2 regions of the Burkholderia sp. EMB26 genome follow, and region 2 is predicted to be linked to the other one. Evidence: predicted binding sites of a transcription regulator. Region 2 holds the regulator's gene; the other holds the start of a gene.
What was found. The regulator FliA, encoded in region 2, starts transcription of late flagellar genes. The targets are predictions, from matches to a motif close to CTAAAGTTTNNNNNNNNNNNGCCGNTA.
Positions count from the first base shown of each region.

Region 1: flgM (flagellar biosynthesis anti-sigma factor FlgM) is a predicted target of FliA. The motif match lies at 13,880-13,906, and genes of this name have one in related genera.

Region 1 is NZ_CP078070.1:3,409,492-3,424,774, reverse strand. Features, by position in the region: gene KU887_RS16140 (TraB/GumN family protein) at 1-549, shown strand, start outside; gene pxpA (5-oxoprolinase subunit PxpA) at 1,108-1,872, opposite strand; gene KU887_RS16130 (biotin-dependent carboxyltransferase family protein) at 1,929-2,996, opposite strand; gene pxpB (5-oxoprolinase subunit PxpB) at 2,993-3,649, opposite strand; gene KU887_RS16120 (winged helix DNA-binding protein) at 3,796-4,308, shown strand; gene KU887_RS16115 (5-formyltetrahydrofolate cyclo-ligase) at 4,383-4,991, opposite strand; gene KU887_RS16110 (lytic transglycosylase domain-containing protein) at 5,000-6,952, shown strand; gene KU887_RS16105 (complex I NDUFA9 subunit family protein) at 7,003-7,962, shown strand; gene KU887_RS16100 (glutathione S-transferase family protein) at 8,025-8,672, shown strand; gene KU887_RS16095 (multifunctional CCA addition/repair protein) at 8,669-9,910, shown strand; gene KU887_RS16090 (helix-turn-helix domain-containing protein) at 9,950-10,729, opposite strand; gene KU887_RS16085 (M24 family metallopeptidase) at 11,105-12,955, shown strand; gene KU887_RS16080 (flagella synthesis protein FlgN) at 13,005-13,445, opposite strand; gene flgM (flagellar biosynthesis anti-sigma factor FlgM) at 13,524-13,850, opposite strand; gene flgA (flagellar basal body P-ring formation chaperone FlgA) at 13,968-15,179, opposite strand.
Region 2 is NZ_CP078070.1:249,653-264,935, forward strand. Features, by position in the region: gene KU887_RS01180 (methyl-accepting chemotaxis protein) at 1-421, shown strand, start outside; gene KU887_RS01185 (CheR family methyltransferase) at 425-1,417, shown strand; gene cheD (chemoreceptor glutamine deamidase CheD) at 1,414-2,172, shown strand; gene KU887_RS01195 (chemotaxis response regulator protein-glutamate methylesterase) at 2,169-3,260, shown strand; gene cheY (chemotaxis response regulator CheY) at 3,328-3,723, shown strand; gene cheZ (protein phosphatase CheZ) at 3,726-4,457, shown strand; gene KU887_RS01210 (DUF2844 domain-containing protein) at 4,717-5,220, shown strand; gene KU887_RS01215 (DUF3443 family protein) at 5,237-6,475, shown strand; gene KU887_RS01220 (VOC family protein) at 6,640-7,137, shown strand; gene flhB (flagellar biosynthesis protein FlhB) at 7,567-8,766, shown strand; gene flhA (flagellar biosynthesis protein FlhA) at 8,763-10,865, shown strand; gene flhF (flagellar biosynthesis protein FlhF) at 10,862-12,679, shown strand; gene KU887_RS01240 (flagellar biosynthesis protein FlhG) at 12,672-13,490, shown strand; gene KU887_RS01245 (RNA polymerase sigma factor FliA) at 13,513-14,247, shown strand; S-adenosyl-L-homocysteine riboswitch at 14,349-14,466, shown strand; gene ahcY (adenosylhomocysteinase) at 14,499-15,283, shown strand, end outside.

The DNA of each region.
Region 1 (15,283 bases), 400 kb from region 2:
CCGGCCGCGCTCGCCGAGATCCGCAAGATGCGGCCGTGGCTCGCGGCGCTCGTCGTCGAGACCTACGATTCGCTGTCCGCCGGCCTGCAGACCGAATACGGCACCGAGGCGCAACTGCAGAACGTGTTCCTGAAGAAGAAAGGCGGCCGCGTGATCGGGCTCGAGACGCTTGCCGAACAGATGCGCGCGTTCACCGGGCTGACGCTGGCCGAGCAGCGCGAGATGCTCGCGCAGGACATGGTGCAGACCCCCGCGCAGAACGCCGACGACATCAAGGCGCTGCACCGGCTGTGGCGAATTGGCGACGCCGATGCGATCTCCGCGTGGGCGGTCGCGAAGAGCGAACGGCTTGCCCGTTCGAAGGCGTTGTCGGCGTCGCTCGACAACAAGATCGTGTACGAGCGCAACCGGCGCTTCGTTGCACGGATGACGGCAATCGCCGCGCCGAACCGGCCGCTGTTCGTCGCGATCGGCGCGCTGCATCTGGGTGGCCCGCGCGGCGTGCTCGAATTGTTGCGCCAGCAAGGATACCGGGTCGACGCGAACTGATCGCGCCCGGCTGCATGCGCTGATCGTCCCCTGTTTGATCGACGTCGCGCGCGCCGCGCGCCGCGCCTGCACGGCGGTGTCGGTCGATAAGGAAAACCCTTGAATCGTCGGAAAATAGCGTTTAAAACGATTGACATCCCGTTCGGCCGATATCTATTCTTCACCCCACAAGTTGAAAAAATGAAAAGAATAGATAAGTTCTACGGGGTAGCAGAAATAAAGCGCGGGGTGAGCGTCGCCGGCACGTGAAGCGCGTGCCGGCCGCGGAGAGTCTGCATGCACGGCGGGGCCAATCGTCGTCGAACAACACATGCATGCAGGCCGACTTGCACATAAGCGACGTTCCGTCGTCTGACCGGGGAAGGCAGTGATCGGGCGGCGGCGGACGTTTTTTAATCCGGAATGTTTTTCCGGTCACCGTCGAAAGACGGTTTCGGGGGGTGAATCGACAGACGGCGAAGCCGCACCGATTGCACCAACGGAAAAGCGCCACGAGGGCGCTTTTTTCTTTGGTGCGACGAAAACGTGCGGGGCGCGGGCAAGGCGCCCGCTGCGGCGTTACGCGCCTTCGTCGGCCTGCAGTGCGCCGGGCGCGACGACGTCGACGCCGGCGGCTTCGAGCGCCGCGCGGATCCGCTTCGCGAACGCCAGCGCATGCGGCCCGTCGCCATGCAGGCAGACGGTCTGCGCATTGAGCGGCACCCATTCGCCGCTCAGCGCGCGCACCTGCCGGTTGCGCACCATGTCGAGCGTGCGCGCGAGCACCGCGTCTTCGTCGTCGATCAGCGCGCCGGGCAGGCTGCGCGGCACCAGCGAGCCGTCCGCGCGGTAGCCGCGATCGGCGAACACCTCCTCCACCGCCGCGAGCCCCGCCTGCCGCGCGGCCGCGATGAACACGCTGTTCGCGAGCCCGAACACCGCGAGCGACGGATCGAAGTCGTGGATCGCCGACACCACCGCGTCGGCGATCAGCGGATCGCGCGCGGCCTGGTTGTACAGCGCGCCGTGCGGTTTCACGTGCGCGATGCGGCCGCCCTCGGCCTGCGCGATCGCCGACAGCGCGCCGAGCTGGTACAGCACGCCCGCATAGATGTCGCTGGCCGGCAGCTGCATTTCCTTGCGACCGAAATTCTCCGGATCGTGAAAGCTCGGGTGTGCGCCGATCGACACGCCTTTCTGCACGGCCCAGCGCACGCAGTCGCGCATCGCGTTCGCGCCGCCTGCATGCCAGCCGCATGCGATGTTCGCCGACGTGACGAGGTCGAGCAGCGCCTCGTCCGATCCGCATCCTTCGCCGAGATCGGCATTCAGATCGATTTCCATGATGTTCCTCGTCCACTGGTTGCGTGGCGCGTCTTTCGTTGCTGCTTCCGCCATTGTCACGCCGCGCGCGATTGGGCGCGGCGGCGCGCTTCCTCGCGCATCTCGATCGCGACGTCGATTTGCCGCAGGTACGCCCGTTCCGCGATGAGGGCGGCGCGCGCGGCGTCGGGCGTCGTGCGCACGAAGCGGATCGGCAGGTTGAGCCGCGCCTGCGCGAGCTTCCACAGGTCGGCGCGGATCACCGTGCCGATCCTCGGATAGCCGCCGGTGGTCTGCGCGTCGTGCATCAGCACGATCGGCTGGCCGTTCGGCGGCACCTGGATCGTGCCGGGCAGCACCGCATGCGACAGCAGCTCGACCGGGCGCGCGCGCACGAGCTCGGCGCCGGCGAGCCGATAGCCCATCCGGTTGCTGTTCGCGGTGACGAGCCATTCCTCGTCCCAGAACGCCTGCTGCGAATCGGCCGCGAACGACGCGTAGTCGGGGCCCGGCAGCACGCGCACGGGCATCGCCCACGGCGCATGCGCGGGGCGGTGACGGCGCGGCGGCTCGTCGACGCGCACGAACGCGCACCATGCCGGCGCCTTCACGCCGAATTCGGGCGCATCGGCGGCGAGGCAGCCGGCGCCGGCCGGCGGCACGCCGACCGGGAGCCGGTCGCCGTCGCGCAGCGTGCGGCCGCCGAGGCCGCCGAAGCGCGACGCGAGATCGGTGCTGCGCGAGCCGAGCATCGGCAGCACGTCGATGCCGCCCGCGATGCACAGGTAGCCGCGCATGCCGCGTTTCGCGGCCGGCAGCACGAGCGTCTGCCCGGCGGCGACCGGCAGGCTCCACCACGAATGCACGGGCTTGCCGTCGAGCGTCGCACCGAACTCGGTGCCGGTGATCGCGATGCGCGTGGCGCGCGTGAAGCGGAACGTGGCGGGGCCGATCGTGATTTCGACGGCCGCCGCGTCGGGGCGGTTGCCGACGAGCCGGTTGCCGACTTCGAGCGCGAGGCCGTCGAGCGCGCCGCCCTGCGCGACGCCGAGATGGCGCGTGCCGCGGCGGCCGAGATCCTGCACGGTCGACAGCGGGCCGGCCCGCACGACCTCGATGGTGCCCGGTGCGTGGTTCTGGGTCATCGTGCGTCGACTCCGGCGATGGTGAAGCGCACGCGGTCGCCGGGCAGCAGCAGCGTCGGCTGGGGCCGCGCCGGATCGAACAGCACCTGCGACGTGCGGCCGATCAGTTGCCAGCCGCCGGGCGACGTGGCCGGGTAGATGCCCGTCTGCGCACCGCCGATGCCGACCGAGCCGGCCGGCACCTCGAGACGCGGCGCCGCGCGGCGCGGCGTGTGCAGCGACGCGTCGAGGCCGCCGAGATACGCGAAACCGGGCTGGAACCCGACGAAGAACACGACGTAGGCGCCGGCCGCGTGGCGCGCGACGACCTCGTCGGCCGACAGGCCCGTGTGGGCGGCGACGGCAGCCAGGTCGGGGCCGGCGGCACCGCCGTACTCGACCGGGATCTCGACCTCGCGGCCGTCCGCGTGCTCGACGTCGGTCGTCTCCCACGCGTCGAGCAGCGCGGGCGTGAGCGACTCGGCCGTCGCGGCGAGCGCGTCGAACACGATGGTCAGGTTGTTCATGCCGGGAACGACGTCGATCACGTCGGGCCACGCGCGCGCGGCCTCGGCCACGGCCCAGATGCGGCGCTGGCAATCGAGCGTGGCGGGCGGCGGCACCTCGCAGACGAGGGCGGCATCGCCGAGCGGATAAATGCGGGGTGGCGTCATCGGACTGGCACGGTTCGGACGGCAATGTTAGCGCACATTGTCAATAAAATATCGACAACTTCTCAATAAGCGTTTTCGCCTAGCTCGCCGGCCGGGGCTTCTGGCGTACACTCGGGCACATCCTGTCATCCGGCTTGCGCCTGTCCATGAAGCGTCCTGCGACCAAGATCGTGTCATCCGAACACCTCGTTTCCGATTCGAGCGCGGAGCTGTCGGAGCTCGAATACGGGCTCATCATGGCCGGCAATGCGTTCAACCGCTGGATGGTGCGCTGCATGTCGGCGGCCGGCGCGAAGGACATGACGGCGGTCGAGGTTTCGCTGCTGCATCACGTCAGCCATCGCGAACGCAAGAAGAAGCTCGCCGACATCTGCTTCGTGCTCAATATCGAGGATACGCACGTCGCGACCTATGCGCTGAAAAAACTGATCGCCCGCGGCTATGTGAAGAGCGAGAAGAACGGCAAGGAAGTGTTCTTCTTCGCGACCGACGCGGGCCGCGACCTGTGCCTGAAGTACCGCGAGGTCCGCGAGCATTGCCTGATCGAGACGCTGAAGGACAGCGGCCTCACCAACGAGCAGATCGGTGACGCGGCGCAGTTGCTGCGCCACGCATCGGGCCTGTACGACACGGCCGCGCGCGCGGCGGCATCGCTGTAAACGATTGCGGCACGGTCGGGCGCGGCGACGCGCTCACGGGCAGGCGGCGCCGAGCGCGGCGTCGCCGCGCGGCATTATCCGGCGGCCGGGTAAAGCGCGCCGTCGGTGACGATCCAGCGCAGCGCGAGATCGTGCGCCTCGGCCGGCAGCGCATCGACGCGGCACGCTTCGTACGCGATGCCGACCGTCACGGGCAGCGTGTCGCCCGGCCACGCGGCGAGCGTGCGGTCGTAGTAGCCGCCGCCGTAGCCGAGCCGGTAGCGCTGCAGATCGAATCCCACACAGGGAATCAGCAAAAGATCGGGCACGACGACGATTCCCGACGCCGGTTCGGGAATCCGGTGATGACCTTCGCGCATCGGCGTGTGCGCGTCCCATGCGTGGAACGCGAGCGGCGTGTGACGCTCGCCGATCACCGGCAGCGCGGCGCAGCGGCCGGCCCCTGCCGCGCACCATGCGAGCACCGCATCGCGCGCATCGAATTCGCCCGGCAGCGGCCAGTAGAACCCGACCGTGCGCGGCGCGAGACGGTCGAGCAGCATGCGCAGCCGCGCGTCGAGCGCGGCGTTCGCGGCAGGTTGCGACGCGGCGTCGCGACGGGCGCCGGACAGCGTTTTGCGCAGCGCAACCTTCGGGTTCGGCACAGGGTTGCGTGCTATGCTTTCGCTCACTTCGTGCTCCATTCAAAACGATGTCGAACAGCCTTTTCCGAGTATATCGCGCGGTCGCGCTGACGCTTTCGGCCGCCGCGCTCGTCGCGGGCACGGCCGCGTGCGCCGCACCGAACGACGACACGCTCCCCGGGGATGACCAGATCTTCGTGCAGCTTCGCGAAGCCGCACGCCGCAACGACGCCGCGAAGGCCGCCCAGCTCGCGTCGATGATCCCGAACTATCCGGTTCCGTCCTACGTCGAGTATTTCCAGATCAAGCCGCAGCTGTTCGATTCGACCGGTCGCGCGCGCGTCGATGCGCCGGACGCGCCCGTGCAGTCGTTCCTGCAGCGCTACGACGGCCAGGCGATCGCCGATCGCCTGCGCAACGACTACCTGCTCGTGCTCGGCGCGCGCCACGACTGGCGCAATTTCGACGATCAGTACAAGCGTTTCGTGCTCGACGACGACACGCAGGTCAAGTGCTATGCGCTCGAATCGCGCGCGGCGCGCAACGAGAACGTCGCCGATGCGGCGCGCGCGCTGCTCGTCGAGCCGAAGAACTACGGCGATGCATGCGTCGACCTGATCACCGCGCTCACCGTCAACCAGCAGTTCACGAGCGACGACGTGTGGCAGCAGGCGCGCCTCGCGTACGAGCAGAACTACACGACGCTCGGCGGCAAGATCGTCGACGCGCTCGGTCCGCGCCCGGTCGGCTTCGACCAGGCGACGAGCGCGCCGCCGCTGTATCTCGCGCGCGGCGTCGGGCCCGACGCCGCGTCGCATCAGCTCGCGCTGATCGCGCTCGGCCGCATGGCGCGCAACGATCCGGACGCCGCCGCCGGGATGCTGACGACGGTCGCGCCTTCGCTCACCAAGCAGGAACAGGCGATCGCGTGGGGCGCGATCGGCTACCAGGGCGCGATCAAGCGCTCGCCGATGGCATCGGTCTGGTATGCAAAATCGGCGAACGCGCCGCTGTCGAACCCGGGCTACGAATGGCGCACGCGCGCCGCGCTGCTCGCCGGCAACTGGCCGATGGTGCGCTGGTCGATCGAGCAGATGCCGCCGTCGCTGCGCAACGATCCGGCGTGGATCTACTGGCATGCGCGCGCGCTCAAGCAGAGCGGCGACACGCTGCAGGCGAACCAGGAATTCGAGCAGGTCGCCGGCCAGTTCAACTTCTACGGGCAGTTGGCCGGCGAAGAGCTGGGCCAGCGCACGACGATCCCGCCGCGCACGAAGGTGAGCGACGCCGAGATCGACGCGATGGGCAAGATCCCGGGCTTCGCGCTCGCGCAGCGCTTCTACGCGCTGAACCTGCGCCTCGAAGGCAATCGCGAATGGAACTGGCCGCTGCGCGGGATGACCGATCGCCAGCTGCTCGCGGCCGCCGAATACGGCAAGCGCGTCGAGCTGCTCGACCGCACGGTCAACACCGCCGACCGCACGAAGGCCGAGCACGACTTCACGCTGCGCTATCCGTCGCCGTACCGCACGACCGTCGAGCGCTATGCGCAGTCGACGGGCCTCGACGTCGAGTGGGCGTACGGGCTGATCCGCCAGGAATCGCGCTTCATCATCAGCGCGCGTTCGTCGGTCGGCGCGGGCGGCCTGATGCAGCTGATGCCGGCGACGGCCCAGATGGTCGCGAAGAAGCTCGGCATGGGCACGATCTCGCGGGCGCAGATGCACGACATCGATACCAACATCCAGCTCGGCACCTGGTATCTGGCGGACATCTACAACAACTTCGACAGCTCGCCGGTGCTCGCCACCGCCGGCTACAACGCGGGCCCGGGCCGGCCGCGCCAGTGGCGCCAGGTGTTGACGCAGCCGGTCGAAGGCGCGATCTTCGCGGAGACGATTCCGTTCAACGAGACGCGCGACTACGTGAAGAACGTGCTGTCGAACACCGTCTACTACGCGGCGCTCTTCGAGGGCAAACCGCAGTCGTTGAAGAAACGTCTAGGCATGATCTCGCCCTGATGCACGAACTGCCGCGCGAGACGCGGCAGTGTTCTTTTTAGGACCCGAACATGGATCGCCAGACCGTTGCGCTGCTGGGCGGCACCGGCTTCATCGGCAGCCGGCTCGTCAATGCGCTGATCGATGCCGGCAAGCAGGTGCGGATCGGTACGCGGCGGCGCGAGCACGCGCGCCACCTGCAGATGCTGCCGGTCGACATCGTCGAACTCGACGCGCTCGATACGCGCACGCTCGCGCGCTTCGTCGCCGGCGCGCACGCGGCGATCAACCTGATCGGCGTGCTGCACGGCGGCCGCGGCACGCCGTACGGGCCGGGTTTCGCGCGCGCGCACGTCGCGCTGCCGGCCGCGCTCGCGACGGCCTGCACCGAGGTCGGCGTGCGGCGCCTGCTGCACATGAGTGCGCTCGGCGCCGATCCGCACGGCGCGAGCATGTACCAGCGCTCGAAGGGCGACGGCGAGGCCGCGCTGCATGCGGTCGCGGCCACCGATTCGCTCGCGCTGACGATCTTCCGTCCGTCGGTCGTGTTCGGCCCCGGCGACGCATTCCTCAACACGTTCGCGAACCTGCAGCGCACGGTGCCCGTGCTGCCGCTCGCGATGCCCGACGCGCGCTTCCAGCCGGTATTCGTCGGCGACGTCGTGCGCGCGTTCGTCAACACGCTCGATCTCGCGGGCGCGCACGGCAAGACCTACGAACTCGGCGGCCCGACGGTCTACACGCTCGAGCAACTGGTGCGCTATTGCGGCACGCTGGTCGGCCGGCAGGCACGCATCGTGCGGCTGCCCGACGCGCTTGCGCGGCTGCAGGCGAGCGTGTTCGAATGCCTGCCGGGCGAACCGGTGCTCACGCGCGACAATCTCGCGACGATGTCGGTGCCGAACGTGCTGTCGGGGCCGCTCGCGCCGGAACTCGGGCTCTCGCCCGCGAGTCTCGAAAGCATTGCGCCCGCGTATCTCGGCGAAGCGGCCAGGCGCTCGCGGTTCGACTGGTTCCGCTCGCGTCGCTAATACCCGCGGGGCGCCGCCGGCCGGCGCTTCTTTTCCTTTTTCGCATTTTCCGGAACCCCGTCATGAAGCTCGTCATTGGAGACAAGAACTACTCGTCGTGGTCGATGCGGCCGTGGCTGCTGCTCGCGCATTTCGGCATCCCGTTCGACGAGATCGTGGTCGAGCTGCGCCGCGACGACACGGCCGCGCGCATCCGCGACTATTCGCCGACCGGCAAGGTGCCGTGCCTGGTCGACGATCACGGCTTCGCGATCTGGGATTCGCTCGCGATCGCCGAGACGCTCGCCGAGCGCTATCCGCAATTCCCGATGTGGCCGGCCGACCCGCTCGCGCGTGCGCATGCGCGCTGCGTGTCCGCCGAGATGCATTCGGGCTTCATGGCGCTGCGCACGCAGATGGGCATGAGCATCCGCGCGTCGATGCCGGGGCGCGGCGCGACACCCGACGCGCTCGCCGACGTCGCGCGCATCGACGCGCTGTGGAGCGAATGCATCGAGGCGTCGGGCGGGCCGTTCCTGTTCGGCGAATTCGGGATCGCCGATGCGATGTATGCGCCGGTCGTGATGCGCTTCAACACGTATGCGCCGGCGCTGTCGCCGGAGGCGGCCGGCTATGCGGCGCGGGTGACCGCGCTGCCGGCCGTGCAGCAGTGGATCGACGCTGCACGCCGTGAAACCAACGTGATCGCCGAATACGAGCCGCAGCCATGAACATCTACGCAGTAGGCGGAGCGATCCGCGACGAATTGCTCGGCGTGCCGGTGCAGGACCGCGACTACGTGGTGGTCGGCGCGACGCCCGAGCAGATGACCGCGCAGGGCTTCCGGCCGGTCGGCAAGGATTTCCCGGTGTTCCTGCATCCGCAGACGCAGGAGGAGTACGCGCTGGCGCGCACCGAGCGCAAGACCGCAGCCGGCTATCACGGCTTCCAGTTCCACTACGCGTCGGACGTCACGCTCGACGAGGATCTCGCGCGGCGCGATCTGACGATCAACGCGATGGCGCGCGAGGTGAGCCCGGAAGGCGCGCTGGTCGGCCCGGTGATCGATCCGTTCGACGGGCAGGCCGACCTGCGTGCGCGTGTGTTCCGGCACGTGAGCGACGCGTTCGTCGAGGATCCGGTGCGGATCCTGCGGATCGCGCGCTTTGCCGCGCGGTTCGCGGATTTCACGGTCGCGGACGAAACGCTCGCGCTGATGCGGCGGATGGTCGACGCGGGCGAGGTCGACGCGCTCGTCCCCGAACGCGTGTGGCAGGAAATCGCGCGCGGGCTGATGGAGGCGAAGCCGTCGCGGATGTTCGCGGTGCTGCGCGAGTGTGGCGCGCTCGCGCGCATCCTGCCCGAGGTCGATGCGCTGTGGGGCGTGCCGCAGCGCGCCGATTACCACCCGGAAGTCGATACCGGCGTGCACGTGATGATGGTGGTCGACTACGCGGCGAAGCAGGGCTATTCGCTGGCGGTGCGCTTCGCGGCGCTCACGCACGATCTCGGCAAGGGCACGACGCCCGCGGACGTGCTGCCGCGCCACGTCGGCCACGAAAGCCGCAGCGTCGAGCTGCTCAAGCCGTTGTGCGAGCGGCTGCGGGTGCCGAACGAATGCCGCGATCTCGCGCTGGTGGTCGCGCGCGAGCACGGCAACCTGCATCGCGTGATGGAAATGGGCGCGGCCGCGCTGGTGCGGCTGTTCGAGCGCAGCGACGCGCTGCGCAAGCCGGCGCGCTTCGCCGAGCTGCTGCAGGCCTGCGAATCGGATGCGCGCGGCCGGCTCGGACTCGATGCGCAGCCGTATCCGCAGGCCGAGCGGTTGCGCGTCGCGCTCGCGGCCGCGCGCAGCGTCGATGCCGGCGCGATCGCACGCGGCATCGGCAGCGACACGGAGAAGATCAAGGAAGCCGTGCATCGCGCGCGGATCCAGGCCGTCGCGCAGGCGCTCGCGATCGGCGAATAGCCGGCAGGTAGCAGGCGCGGAACAGCGCGCGGCCAGCCGTTACGGTTTCTTCTTACGTGCCGGAGTCGCGGCCGCCGGGCGTTTGCCGGCGGCGGCGCGCGGCTTCGCCGCTCCCTTCTTTTCGGCTGACCCGGCCCTGGACGGCCGTGCCGCGGCGGCGTCGCGGTCATCCCGTTTGGACGCCGGCGCGCGCCGGCTCACGCGCGGCTCGCCGGGCTTCGATTGCCTGATTTCCGTCGTCGCGGACACGAATTCCGCACCACTGTCGTCGAACAGCGGCAGCGTGCTGACGGTGATCAGCTCGGCCGGCCCGTCGCCGACATTGGCCACGCGATGCCGCTTGCGCGCGTCGAAGTGCAGCGAGTCGCCGGGCGTCAGCGGGTAATTCTTCTTGCCGACCGTGTAGCAGATGCGGCCCGCCAGCACGTACACGAATTCGTCGCCGCCGTGCGCGACCCATTCCGACCGGTAGCCCTCCATCATCTGCACCTTCAGCGCGTTGATCTGGCTGCCGTCGAACGTGGTGGACAGCCGCTCGTACCACTGCGACGCGGCGTCGAGCGCGTACGGCTTGCGGCTGCCCTCGTGCGAATCGGGCTGCGCCTGGCGCGGCTGCTCGATCAGCGTGCCGAGCGGCACGCCCAGCGCCTTCGCGACGTTGACGAGCGACGACAGCGAGATGCCCGTCAGATGGCGCTCGACCTGCGACAGGAACCCGACCGACAGGTTCGCTTCGGTCGCCACTTCCAGCAGCGTCTTCTTCGCTTCCCGGCGCAGGCGGCGAATGCGCTGGCCGATACGCATGAGGTCTGAATCCATGAATCTCTTTCGTGGCAACGAGTCGGGGTGCAGGCAGGGGCCGTGCGGCTGCCCGGGGCGGCGAGGCCGGCGCATTGTACCGCGCAGCGTCGCGGGGGCGAATCGGCGTTGTGCGGGGATCCGCATGCGGCACGCCGATTTTAGTCCTACGAAAATCTTGGCTTGACCTCGATTTCGACGTGCTCTAGATTCTGTCGCGCATCAAACAAAGTTAAGTAAGACAAAAATTTTACCGAAGGCCTGCCTCCCGGCCGGCGGCGCGGTCCGGCCGCGCGTCGTGCCGCGCGTGACCTGCGCCGCAACGACGTGCCGTGCCCGGCGCGCGATGCCGCGCCACGCCGCCGGCCGCCGACAACAACGAATAACGGGCATCCGATGATCGATCGACTGAAATACAGCTTCTCCGGCCTTCCCCCGTACGACGCGTCCGTCGCCGACACGCAGGCCGGCCTGTCGCGCCTGCTCGATGCCGCGCGACTCGACGCGGTGGTGATCACGTCGCAGGACGAATACGTGACCGAATACCTGCCGCGCAGCAACAACCCGCGCTACGCGGTGTCCGGCTTCGACGGCTCGGCCGGCTGCGGGATCTTCCTGAGCGCGGCGACCGCGCAGGCGCTCGATCTGCCGCCGTTCGTGCTGTTCGTCGATGGCCGTTATCACTTCCAGGCCGACGAGCAGTGCGATCCGGCGCGCGTGCGCGTCGAGAAGCTCGGCATGAACGTGACGATCTGGCAGGCGATGGCCGACTGGCTGCTCGCGCACGCGAGCCGGCTCGCGCGGGTCGGCTACGACGCGCGGCGGATCAGCGTCGGGCAGCGCAACCGGCTGTTCGAGCAGACGCAGGCAGCGTCGCTCGACTGGACGAGCCTCGCCGATCGCGAGATCGACCGCGCGATCGCGCTGCCGGGCTGGAACGTCGAACGGCCGATCTTCGAGCTCCCGGCAGCGATGACGGGCCTGAGCGTCGCGCAGAACCTCGACGCGCTGAACCGGCGGCTCGCCGCGCATACCGGCGCGGCCGACGGCAAGACCGCGTTCTTCACCTGCGCGTCGGACGATCTCGCGTATCTGCTGAACAGCCGCGGCTATCACATCCCGAACGTGTCGTCGCACCTCGGCTTCCTGTTCGCGATCGGCGAGCAGGTGGTGCTGTTCTTGCCGGAAGGCTGCGACCGCTGCGAGGTCGCGCTCGATTCGTATCCGGCGCTGCAGGTGATCCGGCGCGACGTGGCGGCGCTCGAGTGCTTCCTCGCACGGTTCGCGGCCGAGCACGTGTGCTACGGCTTCGAATCGGTGAACTGCGCGCTCGTCGACGCGGTGAACCGGGTGTGGCCGCATGCGCGGCATGCCGATTTCAACCCGGTCGAGGCGCTGCGGGCGAGCAAGACGTCGGCCGTGCTCGACCGCTTCCGCGACGCGTTCGCGCGCAGCTCCGCGGCGATCGCCGAGACGATGCGCTGGGCGAAGAACGGCGAGCCGGGCGTGCGCCACACCGAGTACGACCTCGCGCGCACGATCAACGACGCGTACGGCGCCCGTTCGGCGGTCGCGCTGACGTTTCCGTCGATCGCGGCGAACGGCGCGAACAGCGCCTTCGCGCACTACACGGCGGCGAGCGCCGACGTCGAGCTGACCGAAGGCGAACTCGTGCTGCTCGACAGCGGCGCGTACTACGAAGCGGGCTTCGCGACGGACTGCACGCGCGTCGTGCTGCGTCGTACGCGGCCGGACACGGTCGCGCAGCCGTGGCAGCGCGAGATCTACACGGTCGCGCTGAAGGCGTGCATCAAGGGGCTCGTCACGCGCTTTCCGGCCACCGCCACGGGCGGCGACGTCGATGCGCTGGTGCGGCAGGTGTGCCGCGACCATGGCTACGATTTCGGCCACGGCACCGGGCACGGCGTCGGGATTCACGTGCACGAGGGCGGCGTGCGGTTCGCGCCGGGCGCGACCTACGGGCTGGTGCCGAATGCGGTGATTTCGGTCGAGCCGGGCATCTACCTGCCGGGCAAGGGCGGCGTGCGGATCGAGAACATCGTGATCGTGCGGGCGGACGACGCGCAGCCGGACACCGTGACGTTCGAGAACATCGTGACGGTCGGCTACGACTGGGACCTGATCGATCTCGACCTGCTGGACGACGCCGAGCGCGCGTACCTGCGCGACTACGAGCGGCTGTGCGTGGCGCGCGGCACGCAGGTCACCGCGTGTCCGCTGTTGTAACGAAGGGAGAGGCGGGAGCGCGGCCGCCGGGCGGCCGCGCGGCGCGACGTCAGCGCGTGAGCGCCGACACGCGCCCGTCGGGGCCGTACACGCCGGCCGGCGCGGGCGCCGAGCGCAGCACCGCGAGCGCGCGCTCGTTGTAGTCCATCCGGATCCGGATCAGCATTCCGTTGTTCGCGTTGGCCTGGCGCGCGCGTTCGGCGGCCTGTTGCAGCAGTTGCCAGCGGCTGGCGAGGCGCGCATCGCGCTCGGCCGCCTGGTCCATGCCTTTCTTGCCCGCCGGAAAGCCGAGCGCGCAAAGCTGCGTGTCGCGCGTGCGTTCGAGCTGCGCGAGCCGGTCGATCAATGCGCTTTTCTTCTCGACGATCCCGGGCAGCATCTCGAGCGGCTCGGCCGTCGTCAGCGCCTTTTCCTCGTAGACGAGCAGGGACGCGAACGCTTCGACCGTCGCGTGTTCGTCGTTGACCGTGGCCAGCAGCTCTTCTCTCATCGCGTCATGCTCGTCACGCCGGCGCGTGCAGTGCTGCACACGCCGGCAAACCGGGTGACCCGGCCACGAGGCCGGGAGTTAGCTGCCCGGGCGCTGCTGCTGGAGCAGCTCGCGGGCGGTGTTCAATACGCCGTCGGCGATCTTGTTCGCGTCGATCGTCAGCGTGCCGTTGTTCAGCGCGTCCTTGATCGACTGGACCAGGCCCGTGTCGATATCGGCGTCGCCCGACGCGGATACCGAACGCAGCTGGCCGGACAGACCCGACAGGTTCACGGTCGTGTCGCCGCCGGTCGATCCGGCGTCGCCTGCCTGCGCGGACGACTGGGCCGTGCCGGACGGCGCACGGGCCGCGCCGTTGCCGGTCGGCGCGAGGGGGCTCGGTTTCGGAGTGGAATCGATCTTCACGATGGGTTTCCTGTACGGTTTGACCCAGATAACGGCCGGGTCGGCCCGAACTTTAGCATCGCGAGCCCGAAATGCTCCGAATAAACAATTCTTTACATTCTTGCGGCAGATCCGTCCCTACAGCGGAATTTCCACGGTGCCGGCGTCCTTGACGATCGCCGTGACGATCTGCCCGGCCGCCATCCGTACCCGCACCGACTGGCCGGGCGCCGCATTCGCGAGCACGCTGCCTTCGGCCGAAATCGTGAAGCCGGGGCCGGCCGCGACGACCCGCACCGTCTGGCCGGCCGACACCGACGCCGCGCTCTTCAGCATGTCCTGCCGCAGCGGCAGCCCGGCCGAGATGCGCGCAAGCGCGGTTGCGCCGATCGCCTGCGCCGGATCGGTGATCACCGCCAGCGGCAGCACCGTCAGGTCGCCGTCGCGCGCGACCAGGTCGGCCGCGGAGAGCGGCTCGCCGGGCGCGATCTGGCGCGCGGCGACGTAATAGGTGGCCTGCACGGCGACCTTCGCCTGCAGGTAGACGGTCCACGGCCGCTCGCCCGCGCAGCGCACGCCGACCGTCGTGCGGCCCCACAGGCGCGCGCCGGTCGGCAAAAACGGTTCGAGCGTCGTGCACGCGGCGAGCCCGCGCGGAAAGGCGGTCGTGACGGTCGCGGTGGTCTTGCCGGGCAGGCCGGCGATCTGCTGCTGCAGGAACGCGAGCGCCGCGCGCCGGATCGTTTCGGGATCTTGCTGGCCGGGCGCCGTCGCGGGCCGGGCGGCAGGGGCGGCCGGGGCCGGATTGCCAGAAGCGGTCGCCGTGCGCGGCGCCGCCGCGGATGCCGCACGGGCTGCCGCGAGGCGGGCGGCGGCGGCCGGTTGCGGCGCCGGCCGCGCGGGATTCGATGCAGGCTCGGCCGTGCCGGCGACGACCGTCGCGATCGCGGAAGGATCGACTGCGCGCGACGGCGCACCGTAACCGGCGTGCGGGCGGGCGGCTGCGTAGGCGTGGGCCGCCGCAGCGGCCGGCGGCGGGACGCTCGTCACGACCATCTGGCCGGCCGGTTGCGCCGCGTAGCCGGCGCCGGTCGAGGCGCTCGCCCCGCCGGCCGCGCGCTGCGCACCCGGAACCGAAGCGGCGCCCGCATTCCCGCCGAACTGCCCGCCGCTCGCCGCATTGGCATGCGCGAGCGCGGTTTCTGCCGTTTCGCCGCGCCCGGGAATCACGATCATCCCGTCGTCGGCGTGGGCGGCAGGCGCGGCGATCCACAGCGCCGCGGCGAGCGCGAACGCACGCCGGACGTGCGCGAGCCGCCCGTTCCTGTCGCGAAGTGCGCCGCCAGTCATCGCCATGCCTCCGATCCGTTGATCCGCTTCGCATTCTAGGGAGCGGGGGCGTCGCGCAAACGATGAATAGAGGGGGCCTTTGCCGCGTTATTCGCCCGATTGCC
Region 2 (15,283 bases):
CTGGCGCGTCGCGGGCGGCATCGTGCTCGCGCCGGCGCGCAGCGTCGCGCGGCCGGTGGCCCATGAACCGGCGGCGCTGCCGTCGGACGCGCGCCACGACGCGCCGGTCGCCGCGCTGCCGGCGCCGCAGGCCGCGGCCCAGCCGGCGGCACGGCGTGCCGCGCCGGCGTCGCGCGCGGCCGCCGCGGGCGCCGACCACGAACCGAAGCGGGCGGCCGACGCCACTGCGCGTACGCAGAAGGACGCACCGGCTTCCCGCGGCGGCGCCGCCGCAGGCGGCTACGGCCCGCGTCTGGCGAAGACCGCCGCAGCGGCGGACAAGCCGGCCGCGAAACCCGCGCTCGTGCGCCCGGCGCTGAACGGCGAGAAGCCGGCGCTGGCGGCCGCCGGCACGTCCGACGACGACTGGGAGACCTTCTAAGCCATGCAGCACGCGCGTGCGCCGTTTCGACCCGATGCACCGGATGCCTCGCCTCGCGCGGGCGAGCCGGGGCGCGACTTCGCGTTCACCGGCGCGGATTTCGCACGCATCCGCGCGCTGATCCATCAACGCGCGGGCATCTCGCTGTCCGAGCACAAGCGCGACATGGCGTACAGCCGTCTCGCGCGACGGCTGCGGGCGCGCGGCCTCGACACGTTCCGCGACTACCTCGACCTGCTCGAGCAGGAAGACGATCCGCTCGAGTGGGAAGCGTTCACCAACGCGCTGACGACCAACCTGACCGCGTTTTTCCGCGAGTCGCACCATTTCCCGATCCTGTCGGAATTCGTGAAGGGGCGGCCGGCGCCGGTGTCGGTCTGGTGCTCGGCGGCGTCCACCGGCGAGGAGCCGTACTCGATCGCGATCACGCTGATCGAGGCGCTCGGCGAAACGGCGGCGCGCAGCGCGTCGATCCTCGCGACCGATCTCGACACGCAGGTGCTCGCGAAGGCCGAAGCCGGCATCTATACGTACGACCAGGTCAAGCACCTGTCGCCGGAGCGGCTCAAGCGCTTCTTCCTGAAGGGCACGGGCGCACAGGCCGGCCGCGTGAAGGTGCGCCCCGAGCTGCGCGCGATGATCCGTTTCGAGCAACTGAACCTGACCGATGCCGACTACGGGATCGGCAAGCCGTTCGACGCGATCTTCTGCCGCAACGTGATGATCTATTTCGACAAGCCGACGCAGGGGCAGGTGCTGTCGCGCTTCGAGCCGCTCGTGAAGCCGGGCGGCCTGCTGTTCGCCGGCCATTCGGAGAATTTCACGTACGTGACGCAGGCGTTCCGGCTGCGCGGGCAGACGGTGTACGAACTGACGCGCGACGCCGCTCAGGGCGCACGGTCGCGCGGCGCACAGGCGAGCACGGCGGCCGCGACGTCGTCGCCTGTGCGTGCGCGGGCCGCGGGCAGCGCGCCCGCCTATGGAGAGCGCGGATGAGCGCACTGCCGATCGCGACCAATCGCTACTTCGACAACCACTTCGAGCGCCCCGGCGTGAAGCTGTTGCCGAACGAGTTCTACACGACGTCCGAGGACATGGTGCTGATGACCGTGCTCGGCTCGTGCGTCGCCGCGTGCCTGCACGACCCGTATGCGGGCATCGGCGGGATGAACCACTTCATGCTGCCGGACGACGGCGCCGATCCGGGCGCCGCCGCGTCGGAATCGATGCGCTACGGCGCATATGCGATGGAAGTGCTGATCAACGAGCTGATCAAGGCCGGCGGGCGCCGCGAGCGCTTCGAGGCGAAGGTGTTCGGCGGCGCGGCCGTGCTGGCCGGGATGACGACGATCAACATCGGCGATCGCAACGCGGATTTCGTGCGCCGCTATCTCGCGCTCGAGCGCATCCGCATCACCGCGGAAGACCTGCAGGGCGTGCATCCGCGCAAGGTCGCGTTCATGCCGCACAGCGGGCGCGCGATGGTGAAGAAGCTGCGGCTGCAGGTGCCGGGCGTCACCGAGCGCGAAGCCGCGCTCGCGCGCGAGGCCGATCGCCTCCGCACCGCACGCACGCGTGCGCACGTCGAGCTGTTCGCCGCGAAGCGGCCTGCCGCGCCGCAACCGGCGCGCCCGCGCATCGAGCTGTTCGGCGCGCGTGGCGCCGCGCCGGCCGGCAGCGGCGGTGCGCGGACGGCTGGCCCGCAAGGGAGCCCGTACGCGGCGAACCTATCAAGAAAGCAGGAGGCATGACCGCAGTGCAGAAGATCAAAGTATTGTGCGTCGACGATTCGGCGCTGATCCGCAGCCTGATGACCGAGATCATCAACAGCCAGCCCGACATGACGGTGGTCGCGACCGCGCCCGATCCGCTCGTCGCGCGCGAGCTCATCAAGCAGCACAACCCCGACGTGCTCACGCTCGACGTCGAAATGCCGCGCATGGACGGGCTCGACTTCCTCGAGAAGCTGATGCGCCTGCGGCCGATGCCGGTCGTGATGGTGTCGTCGCTGACCGAGCGCGGCTCGGAAATCACGCTGCGCGCGCTCGAACTCGGCGCGGTGGATTTCGTCACGAAGCCGCGCGTCGGGATTCGCGACGGGATGCTCGACTACGCGGAAAAGCTCGCCGACAAGATCCGCGCGGCGTCGCGCGCGCGCGTGCGCCAGGCGCCGCAGCCGCAGGCCGCCGCGCGCACGGCGGACAGCGCCGCGGCCGCGCCGATGATCAACAACCCGCTCGTCAGTACCGAGAAGCTGATCATCATCGGCGCGTCGACGGGCGGCACCGAGGCGATCCGTGAAGTGCTGACGCCGCTGCCGCCGGATGCGCCGGCCGTGCTGATCGCGCAGCACATGCCGCCGGGCTTCACGAAATCGTTCGCGCAGCGACTGAACGGCCTGTGCCGGATCGCGGTGAAGGAAGCCGAGCATGGCGAACGCGTGCTGCCGGGCCATGCGTACATCGCGCCGGGCCACGCACACCTGTTGCTCGCGCGAAGCGGCGCGAATTATATTGCGCAACTGTCGGACGAGCCGCCGGTGAACCGGCACCGCCCGTCGGTCGACGTGCTGTTCCGCTCGGCGGCGACGCATGCGGGCAAGAACGCGATCGGCGTGATCCTCACCGGGATGGGCCGCGACGGCGCGGCGGGCCTGCTGGAAATGAAACGCGCGGGCGCCCACACGTTCGCGCAGGACGAAGCGAGCTGCATCGTGTTCGGGATGCCGCGCGAGGCGATCGCGCTCGGCGGCGCGGACGAGATCGCGCCGCTCGCCGACATGAGCCGCCGCGTGATGGCGCGCCTGGCGACGATGGGCGACCGCGTGCAGCGCGTGTGAATGGAATGTCACGGGGCGCGTGCCACGATACGCGTCCCGACGGAAACGAATCTGGAAAGGAACGACGATGGACAAGAGCATGAAAATCCTGGTGGTGGACGATTTCCCGACGATGCGCCGGATCGTCCGCAACCTGCTCAAGGAACTGGGCTATTCGAACGTCGACGAGGCCGAGGACGGCCTGGCCGGACTCGCGCGGCTGCGCGGCGGCGGCTATGACTTCGTGATCTCGGACTGGAACATGCCGAACCTCGACGGCCTCGCGATGCTGAAGGAAATCCGCGCGGACGCGACGCTCACGCACCTGCCGGTGCTGATGGTCACGGCCGAGTCGAAGAAGGAGAACATCATCGCGGCCGCGCAGGCCGGCGCGAGCGGCTACGTCGTGAAACCGTTCACGGCCGCGACGCTCGACGAGAAGCTGAACAAGATCATCGACAAGATGGCCAAGGCCGGGAGCTGAACGTGAACGAGCCGATCCATGCGGCGCTCGCCGGCGCGGCGATCAACGCCGACGGCCATGCCGAAGGCGCCGATTACGCGAGCGACCGGATCCTCGCGCGCATCGGCCACGTCACGCGCACGCTGCGCGATTCGATGCGCGAGCTCGGGCTCGACAAGCACGTCGAGCGCGCGGCGGAAGCCGTGCCGGATGCGCGCGACCGGCTGCGCTACGTCGCGACGATGACCGAGCAGGCCGCGGTGCGCGTGCTGAATGCGATCGAGATCGCGAAGCCGATGCAGGAGCGCATCCAGAACGAGGCCGAGGCGCTCGACGTGCGCTGGGCGCAGTGGTACGCGGCGCCGATCGAGCACGCGGAAGTGCGCGAGCTGATGGACGATACGCGCACGTTCCTGCGCACGCTGCCCGAGTCGACGTCGGCGACTCGCGCGCAGCTGCTCGAGATCATGCTCGCGCAGGATTTCCAGGATCTGACCGGCCAGGTGATCAAGAAGATCATGGACATGGTCTACCTGATCGAGCAGCAGCTCCTCACGGTGCTCGTCGAGAACATCGCGCCGGAGCGGCGCGAGCAGTTCGCGGCCACCGCCGCCGCGTTCGCGGCCGAGCAGATGAGCGCGACCGGCAGCCCCGAATCGCTGCTGAACGGCCCGCAGATCGCGCCGGAAGGCAAATCCGACGTCGTCCAGGACCAGGGGCAGGTCGACGACCTGCTCGCCAGCCTCGGCTTCTGACCCGGTCGCCACGCATCGGCGCGCCCCCTTCCGCGGGGGCGGCCGATGCGCGCATTCCCCGTTCCCGCCGCGTTTTCCCGTGTCCGCCGCCGATGCGCCGCGCGGCGTGATCCTGCGTCGAATTGACACGTGGCCACACTCAGCAGGCATACTACGCGTCAGCAGCAACGTAGCGTCATTCGTAAGATTCATAAGTTGGCAGGCGGCGGGGGCCGACGGCGGCGCCGTCGGCAACGAAGCCAGTCCCTTGGGGGGGAACGTGAAGCTGAAACGCTTGGGCTGGACCGTCGCGCACGCGACGGCTGCAATGAGTGTGCTGTGGGCCGTCCACGCACATGCGGAACTGGGCGGCGCACCGATGTCGCCGCCGGCGGACGATCAGGCCGCCACCGTGCGGGCGCTGCAGCGCGCGATGCGCTCGGCGGACGGCGTGCAGACGAGCACGGCCGCCTATACCGTCCGCGAGATCACGCTCGGATCGGGCACCGTCATCCACGAATACACGTCGGCCGCCGGCAGCGTGTTCGGCCTCGCATGGCGCGGGCCGACGATGCCGGATCTCGCGTCGCTGCTCGGCAGCTATTTCCCGCAGTACACCGCCGGGGTCCAGGCGGCGCACCAGGCGCGCGGCTGGCGCGCGCCGGTGGCCGTCGAGACGAGCGGCCTCGTGATCCGGACGGGCGGCCACATGGGCGCCTTCTCCGGCCAGGCATGGCTGCCGTCGGCGCTGCCTGCCGGCGTGGCCGGCACCGATATCCAGTGACAGCGGGAGAGCGACCTTGAGCATTCCTCGTACATTCAAGCGCTGGCTCGGCGTGCTGGGCCTCCTGGCCGCGACGGCCGTACTCGTGACGGCATGCGGCGGCGGCGATGGCGGCGGCGGCAGTGCGGGCAACGGCGGCAATACGGGCGGCAACGGCTCGGGCGGGTCCGACGGCAACAGCGGCAACACGGCCGTCATCACGGTCGGCGCCGGCGCCGCGAACGTGATCAACATCCCGACCATCAGCTTGAAGGTCTGCGTGCCGGGCACGTCGAACTGCCAGATCGTCAACAACGTGCTCGTCGATACCGCGTCCTACGGGCTGCGGCTCGTCGGCAGCGCGGTGGCGGGCGTGCACGACAGCCTGCCGCAGGTGACGAGCGGCGGCGCGCCGGTCGCCGAATGCGGCAAGTTCGTGTCGAGCTACACGTGGGGCTCGGTGCGCACCGTCGACCTGTCGATCGGCACCGAGCAGGCGAGCTCGCTGCCCGTGCAGATCATCGGCGACCTCGGCACGACCAACGTGCCGAGCTCGTGCACGAACGGCGGCGCGTCGGCCAACTCGACCGGCGCGCTCGGCGCGAACGGGATCCTCGGCATCGGGCCGGCGCCGTACGACTGCGGCACGACCTGCGCGACGTCGACGTCGACGAGCAACAACTACTACGCGTGCCCGAACGGCGACAACGCAAGCTGCACGGTCGCGCTCGTGCCGCTCGCGCAGCAGGTGGCCAACCCCGTGCATCGGTTCGCGAACAGCGACGGCGTGAGCGTGCAGATGCCCGACATCTCGTCCAGCGGGCAGGGGAGCGCAACCGGCACGCTGACGTTCGGCCTGCCGAACCTGAGCGGCAAGACGGTGATGACGTCGACCACGACCGGCGACGTCAGCGCGACGTTCCAGGGGCGCAACGTGACCGCGTTCTTCGATACGGGCTCGAACGCGTATTTCTTCAACGATTCGGCGCAGACGGTCTGTTCGAGGAACACGGAGTTCTACTGCCCCGCGACCACGACCTCGTACTCGGCCACGCTGAGGGGCCAGAACGGCGCGTCGGGTACCGTGTCGATGCCGGTCGCGAACGCGGATTCGCTGTTCTCGAACCCGTCGACGTTCGCGTTCAACGACATCGCGGGCCCGTTCGGCTCGTCCAGCTGGCTCGACATCGGCATGCCGCACTTCTACGGCAAGACGATCTACTTCGGGATGGACAAGACCGCGAGCGGCGGCGCGCAGCCGTTCGTCGCGTTCTGACGCGGCACGGCCGGACGCAGGAACGAAGGGGGCGAGCGATCGCCCCCTTTTTTTATCCGGCGTGCGGTGCGCGCGCTACGAGCCGGCGCGCCGCCAGGCGCCGGCGCAGCGGCTACGATGTAAGACCGGCACCGGTGCCGGCACGACATCGAGGAGACAGCGCCATGACCCAGCGTATCCAGCGCATCACGCCGTTCCTGTGGTTCGACCGCGACGCCGAGGCGGCGGCCGCTTTTTACGTATCGGTGTTCGACAACGCGCGCATCGTGCACGTCGCGCGCTACGGCAAGGCTGGCGCGCACGCGTCCGGCAACGCCGAGGGCGCGGTGATGACCGTGGCGTTCGAGCTCGACGGGCAGGCGTTCGTCGCGCTGAACGGCGGCCCCGTGTTCCAGATGACGCCGGCCGTGTCGTTCGTCGTCAACTGCCGCGACCAGGACGAGATCGACCGTTACTGGGCGCGCCTGTCCGAAGGCGGCGACGAGCGCGCGCAGCAATGCGGCTGGCTGCGCGACCGCTTCGGCGTGTCGTGGCAGGTCGTGCCGGTGCAGATGGCCGAGCTGATGACGGGCGACCCGGCCCGCGCCGAGCGCGTGATGGCGCAGGTGATGACGATGAAGAAGCTCGATCTCGACGCGCTGCAGCGGGCGGCGGCTGGCTAGGGCCTGTTCACGCCAATAACGGGCTTGCGCTGGCCCCGGAAAGGGCCGGGCGCAAGGATTGCGACGAAGCGAAGACTCGACGTATTCGCGACGAGCATGACGTGGCGATCGGCCCGTCCGGGGGCCGTTGCGTCGGGGCCCGCTTTCCCCGCCTCTTCCCGTTTTCCCGCCCGTCGTTTCACCGTCCCCCCGCACTCAGCCGGTGCCGTCCCGCCTGCGAGCGCCGCCGCCCCCATGCGCCGGCCGGCCGGTTTTTCCGCCGCGCCGCGCATCGTTCCGCCCCCGCTCCGGCCGCGTTCGCGGCGGCTCGTCCGATTCCCCGAAATACCCCCCTTTCCCGGCTTTGCTCGACCGATCGGCGTTTGACGCCTCCATGAATAATCGGTGTCACTGGAAAACGGCATTCCGCCGTAGCCGACTGGAGGCCCCGTGGCAGACGAGAGCGATCTCGACAAGACCGAAGCCGCCACTCCCAGGCGCCGCGAGAAGGCGCGCGAGGAGGGGCAGGTCGCGCGTTCGCGCGAACTGGCTTCGTTCGCACTGCTCGCGGCGGGGTTCTACGGCGCATGGCTGCTCGCGGGCCCGTCGGGCGCGCATCTGCAGGCGATGCTGCGCGGCGCGTTCACGTTCGATCGCGCGACCGCGTTCGACACCCACCGGATGCTGTCGGCGGCCGGCAGCGCGAGCCTCGAGGGCTTCGCCGCGCTGCTGCCGCTTCTCGCGCTCACCGGCGTCGCCGCGCTGCTCGCGCCGATGGCGCTCGGCGGCTGGCTGATTTCGCAAAAGACGTTCGAGCTGAAGTTCGACCGGCTGAACCCGATCTCGGGCCTCGGCCGGATCTTCTCGATCCAGGGGCCGATCCAGCTCGGGATGTCGATCGCGAAGACACTGGTGGTCGGCGGGATCGGCGGCATCGCGATCTGGCGCAGCAAGGACGAACTGCTCGGCCTCGCGACCCAGCCGCTCGGCGCGGCGCTGCCCGATGCGCTGCATCTGGTCGCCGTGTGCTGCGGCACGACGGTCGCCGGGATGCTGGTGGTCGCCGGGCTCGACGTGCCTTACCAACTCTGGCAGTACAACAAGAAGTTGCGCATGACGAGGGAAGAAGTGAAGCGCGAGCATCGCGAGAACGAAGGCGATCCGCACGTGAAGGGGCGCATTCGCCAGCAGCAGCGCGCGATCGCCCGCCGCCGGATGATGGCGGCCGTGCCGAAGGCCGACGTGGTCGTCACGAACCCGACCCACTTCGCGGTCGCGCTGCAATACACGGATGGCGAGATGCGTGCGCCGAAGGTCGTCGCGAAGGGCGTGAACCTCGTCGCGGCGCGCATCCGCGAACTCGCGGCCGAACACAACGTGCCGCTGCTCGAAGCGCCGCCGCTCGCGCGGGCGCTGTATCACAACGTCGAACTCGAGCGCGAGATCCCCGGTTCGCTGTACTCGGCGGTCGCCGAAGTGCTCGCATGGGTGTACCAGCTCAAGCGTTTCCGCTCGGAAGGCGGCGCGTTCCCGGCGGTGCCGGTCGATCTCGACGTGCCGGCCGAACTCGACAAGGGCACGTCGGTCGCCGCCGACGACGAACGTGAAGAAGCCGAGGACACGCTCGGCAAACGAGGGACCGCGGCATGAGCACCCCGACCACCGGCCTGTTCGCGAAGCGCCCGAACCTGCTGGCAGGCACGAACCTGCGCGCGCTCGCGGGCCCGATCCTCATCTGCATGATCCTGGGGATGATGATCCTGCCGCTGCCGCCGATGCTGCTGGATCTGCTGTTCACGTTCAACATCGCGCTGTCGGTGATGGTGCTGCTCGTCAGCATGTACACGATGAAGCCGCTCGACTTCGCGGCGTTCCCGAGCGTGCTGCTGTTCTCGACGCTGCTGCGCCTGTCGCTGAACGTCGCGTCGACGCGCGTCGTACTGCTCGAAGGCCATACCGGCCCGGACGCGGCCGGCCAGGTGATCGAGGCGTTCGGCCACTTCCTGGTCGGCGGCAACTTCGCGGTCGGCATCGTCGTGTTCGTGATCCTGATGATCATCAACTTCATGGTGATCACGAAGGGCGCGGGGCGGATCGCCGAAGTGTCCGCGCGCTTTACGCTCGACGCGATGCCCGGCAAGCAGATGGCGATCGACGCCGACCTGAACGCGGGCCTCATCAACGAGGAACAGGCCCGTAAGCGGCGCCTGGCCGTGTCGCAGGAAGCGGAGTTCTACGGGTCGATGGACGGCGCGTCGAAGTTCGTGCGCGGCGACGCGATCGCCGGCCTGATCATCATGGCGATCAACGTGATCGGCGGGCTGATCGTCGGGATGGTCCAGCACGACATGAGCTTCGCCGCGGCCGGCACCAACTACACGCTGCTGACGATCGGCGACGGCCTCGTCGCGCAGATCCCGTCGCTCGTGATCTCGACCGCGGCCGGCGTGATCGTGTCGCGCGTCGCGACCGACGAGGACATCGGCACGCAGATCACCGGCCAGCTGTTCACGAACCCGCGCGTGCTGACGATCACCGGCGCGATCATCGTGCTGATGGGGCTGATCCCGGGGATGCCGCACTTCGCGTTCCTCGCGCTCGGCGGCGGCGCGATCTGGCTGGCGCGCACGCAGACCAGGCGCGCGGCGGCCCGCAAGGCGGCCGGCGACGTGACCGACATCGCACCGCCCGCCGTGCTGCCGGCCGACAGCCACGAAGCGACCTGGGACGACGTGCAGCTGATCGACCCGCTCGGCCTCGAAGTCGGCTACCGGCTGATTCCGCTCGTCGACAAGAACAGCGACGGCGAGCTGCTCAAGCGCATCAAGAGCATCCGCAAGAAATTCGCGCAGGAAATCGGCTTCCTGCCGCCGGTGATCCATATCCGCGACAACCTCGAGCTGCGGCCGAACGCGTACCGGATCGCGCTGAAGGGCGTCGAGATCGGCGCGGGCGAAGTGTTCCCGGGCCAGTGGCTCGCGATCAACCCGGGCCAGGTGACGGCCGCGCTGCCGGGCGCCGTCACGCAGGACCCCGCGTTCGGGCTGCCGGCCGTGTGGATCGACGTCGCGCTGCGCGAGCAGGCGCAGGTGTACGGCTACACGGTGGTCGACGCGAGCACGGTCGTCGCGACGCACCTGAACCATCTCGTCGTCCAGCACGCGGCCGAGCTGCTCGGCCGCCAGGAAGTGCAGGCGCTCGTCGAACGCACCGGCAAGGATGCACCGTCGCTCGTCGAGGACCTCGTACCCAAGACGATCTCGCTCACCACGCTGCAGAAGGTGCTGCAGAACCTGCTCGAGGAAGGCGTGCCGATCCGCGACATGCGCACGATCCTCGAGGCCGTGTCCGAGCATGCGGGCCGCGGCGACGCGTTCGAGATCACCGCCGCGGTGCGCCTGTCGCTCGGCCGCGCGATCACGCAGCAGTGGTATCCGGGCAACGGCGAAATGCAGGTGATGGGCCTCGACGCGAACCTGGAGCGCGTGCTGTCGCAGGCGCTCGCCACCGGCGCGAACCCGGGCCTCGAACCCGGCCTCGCGCACAACCTTCTGACCGGCACGCAGCAAGCGATGCTGCGTCAACAGAATCTCGGGCTGCCGCCGGTGCTGCTGGTGCAGCACGCGCTGCGCGCGATGCTCGCGCGCTTCCTGCGCCGCAGCCTGCCGCAATTGAAAGTGCTGTCGTATGCCGAAGTGCCGGACACACGCACGATCAAAGTCGTTAACGTCATCGGGGGTTCCGCTTGAACATTCGCAAATTCACCGGCGCAACGAGCCGCGACGCACTTCGTCTCGTGCGCGAGGCGCTCGGCGCCGACGCGGTCGTGCTGTCGAACCGCACGCTCGATGACGGCAGCGTCGAAATCGTTGCACTCGCCGATTCGGAGCTCGCCGCGGTGGCGCCGCCGGCCGCGCGTCCGCGCGTCGCCACGTCGCGCGTGCCGGAGTCGGTGCCGGCCGCCGCCGTGCCGGGCATCGTGTCGCGCCCGGGCATCGCACCGCGCCCGGGCATCGCACCGCGCCCGGCCGTCAATCCGTACGCGGCCGGCGAAGGCGGGCTGCCGGACGTGTTCTCGTCGGTGTTCGGCGCGAGCGCCGACGCGCACGACGCGGATGCGCATTCTCCGTCGAGCGATGCGGACGCGCCCGCCGCGACAGCGCCGTCGATCGCCGCGCCGGCCGCCGGTACGCCCGCGCCCGGATCGCCGGCCGCCCCTTCCGAACCCGCACCGTGGCTGGTCGAGCACGCGAAGCGCCTCACGCAGCAGCGCGACGCGCTGATCGCCCGGGCGCAGGCGCCGGCCGAGCCGCAGCCGAGCGCGCCCGCGCCGCGCGCCGCGGCCAGCGCGACGCCGCCGGACTGGGCGCGCGACATCGTCCGCGACGCCGAACGCCGGATGCCGGCCGCCGGCGTGACGGCCGCGGGATCGCCCGCCGCCGGATCGCCGGCCGCCGCGAAGCGCGTACCCGACACGGGTGCCGCGTACGCCGGCAGGGCGACGGAACGCACGCGCCTGTCCGCCGACACCGCCGCCGCGGTGGCCGATGCGGTGAAGTCGCGCCTCGAGCGGATCGTCAACGACACGGTGATGCAGGAGCTGGGCGAGCTGCGCGGGATGATGCAAGAGCAGTTCGACAGCCTGATGTGGCACGACCGCCAGCGCCGCAGCGCCGTCCACGGCGCGCTGACGAAGCACCTGTTCGCGGCCGGCTTCTCCGCGCAGCTCGTGCGGATGCTGGTCGACAACCTGCCGTCCGGCGACGGCGCGCAGACCTTCGGGCAGGCCGCGGAATGGGCGCAGTCGGTGCTTGCGTCGAACCTGCCGGTGCTCGACAGCGAGGACGCGCTGATGGAGCGCGGCGGCGTGTTCGCGCTGATGGGGCCGACGGGCGTCGGCAAGACGACCACCACCGCGAAGCTGGCCGCGCGCTGCGTGATGCGCTTCGGCGCGAGCAAGGTCGCGCTGCTGACCACCGACAGCTACCGGATCGGCGGCCACGAGCAACTGCGCATCTTCGGCAAGATCCTCGGCGTGCCGGTGCACGCGGTGAAGGATGCGGGCGACCTCGCGCTCGCGCTGTCCGAGCTGCGCAACAAGCACATCGTGCTGATCGACACGATCGGCATGAGCCAGCGCGACCGCGCGGTGTCCGACCAGATCGCGATGCTGCACGGCGCGAACGCACCGGTGCAGCGCCTGCTGCTGCTCAACGCGACGAGCCACGGCGACACGCTGAACGAAGTCGTGCAGGCGTACCGCAGTGCTGGCGAGCATCCCGACCTGGCCGGCTGCATCCTCACCAAGCTCGACGAGGCGACCCACCTCGGCGGCGTGCTCGACACGGTGATCCGCTACAAGCTGCCGGTCCACTACGTGTCGACCGGCCAGAAGGTGCCGGAGAACCTGTACGTCGCGTCGACCAAATTCCTGCTGAAGAGCGCGTTCTGTGTGCCGCGCGACGGCTCGCCCTTCGTGCCGCAAGACGAGGACATGCCGACGCTGCTTTCCGCACTGACCGCACGTTCCACCGCCGAGCTGCACGAGGTGCGATTTGGATAAACGGATCATCGATCAGGCCGAAGGGCTGCGGCGCCTGCTGGCCGGGCGCGCGTCGCGCATCGTCGCGGTGACGGGCGGGCCGGCGGGCGTCGGCTGCACGTCCACCGTGGTGAACCTCGCGGCGGCGCTCGCGTCGCTCGGCAAGGACGTGCTCGTCGTCGACGAGCGCGCCGACGTGCACTCGGCCAGCGCGACGCTCGCGGGCGCGTGGCTGCGCGACGGCGAACGCACGCGGGTGGCGGCCGGCTTCGGCCTGTGCGGCGCCGCGCGGCTCGCGCGCGCCGGCTACAGCGACGCGCAACTGAGCGACTTCATCGACGGCCCGGCCGACATCGTGCTCGTCGACGCTCAGCTCGGCGCCGACGGCTCGTTCTCGGCGCTCGCGCGCGAAGCGCACGACGTGCTGGTCGTCACGCGGGTCGCCGCGCAGGCGATCACCGAGGCATACGCGTGCATGAAGCGGCTGCATTTCGCGCACGCGTTCGCGCAGTTCCGCGTGCTGACCAATCAGGTCGGCAGCCACGCGGACGCGAAGACGGCCTTCGACAACCTCGCGGGCGTCGCAAGCCGCTACCTGACCGTGTCGATCGCCGATGCGGGCTGCGTGAGCGCCGATCCGCTCGTCGAGCACGCCCGCGACCTGATGCATGCGGTGGTCGACGCGTTCCCGTCGTCGCCCGCCGCGCGCGACTACCGGCAGATTGCCGCCGACCTGTTGTACTGGCCGATGCGCCCGCGTTCGGGTGCGGGCCGGGCGGTCCACGCCGGCGGCAAGCCGTCGTACGAGGCGGGCGCGGCACACGCCGCGTGAGCGCCACCCGAAGGAGAGAGCCATGATGTACAACGCTCAAGGAAAGATGTCCCAGGCCGACGTGCTCGCGCAATATGCGCCGCTCGTGCGCCGCCTCGGGCTGCAACTCGTCGCGAAGATGCCGGCGAGCGTCGATCTCGACGACCTGATCCAGGCCGGCATGATCGGCCTGATGGACGCGGCCGGCCGCTACAAGGAAGACCAGGGCGCGCAGTTCGAGACCTATGCGACGCAGCGCATCCGCGGCGCGATGCTCGACGAGCTGCGCAGCAACGACTGGCTGCCGCGCAGCCTGCGCAAGACGTCGCGCGAGGTCGAGCACGCGGTGCACCAGGTCGAGCAGCACCTCGGCCGCTCGGCGAGCGAGACCGAGATCGCGCAGCACCTGAACATGCCGCTCGACGAATACCAGGGGATGCTGCAGGACCTGCACGGCAGCCAGCTCATCTACTACGAGGATTTCGACCGCGCGGCCGACGACGAGCCATTCCTCGACCGTTATCGCGTCGATCACGCCGATCCGTTGTCGGCGCTGCTCGACGAGCACCTGCGCGAGGCGCTGGTCGAGGCGATCGAGCGGCTGCCGGAGCGCGAGAAGCTGCTGATGTCGCTGTACTACGAACGGGGTCTGAATCTGCGCGAGATCGGCGCGGTGCTCGAAGTGAGCGAATCGCGCGTGTGCCAGCTGCACAGCCAGGCCGTCGCGCGCCTGCGCGCGCGGCTGCGCGAACAGGCGTGGGTCGGCGCCGAGTCCTGACCCCTTGTCGACGGCCGCGCGCGCCGGCGCCGCGCGCCCGTGCCGCGCTCGTGTGCGGGTCCTTGCGCATTCCGCGCGCCGATTTGCTACAATCCCCTCCGTTTTCCGAGGAGCGTTGCGACGGACCACCAGCGTCCGCCAGGCTCGGAGAGCTTCACCAAGCAGCCGTGCGGCGATTTTTTCGCGCCGGCCCCGCTTCCTGAACGGCGCTCACGTCACCAATCTAGAAACTTTTTAGAAAGGAGGGCGTGATGAACGCCATTATCGATTCCAAGGCATCCACCGATTACGTCGTCGCCGACATGGCGCTGGCCGGCTGGGGCCGCAAGGAACTCAACATCGCCGAGACCGAAATGCCGGGCCTCGTGCAGATCCGCGACGAATACAAGGCGCAGCAGCCGCTGAAGGGCGCGCGCATTGCCGGTTCGCTGCACATGACGATCCAGACGGGCGTGCTGATCGAGACGCTGAAGGCGCTCGGCGCGGACGTGCGCTGGGCATCGTGCAACATCTTCTCGACCCAGGATCACGCGGCGGCCGCGATCGTCGAAGCCGGCACGCCGGTGTTCGCGTTCAAGGGCGAATCGCTCGACGAATACTGGGAGTTCTCGCACCGCATCTTCGAATGGCCGAACGGCGAATTCGCGAACATGATCCTCGACGACGGCGGCGATGCAACGCTGCTGCTGATCCTCGGCTCGAAGGCCGAGAAGGACCGTTCGGTGATCGCGAAGCCGACCAACGAGGAAGAAGTCGCGCTGTACAAGTCGATCGCGAAGCACCTCGACGTCGACGCGACCTGGTACTCGAAGCGCCTCGCGCACATCAAGGGCGTGACCGAAGAAACCACGACCGGCGTGCACCGCCTGTACCAGATGGAAAAGGACGGCCGCCTGCCGTTCCCGGCGTTCAACGTGAACGATTCGGTCACGAAGTCGAAGTTCGACAACCTGTACGGCTGCCGCGAGTCGCTCGTCGACGGCATCAAGCGCGCGACCGACGTGATGATCGCGGGCAAGGTCGCGGTCGTCGCGGG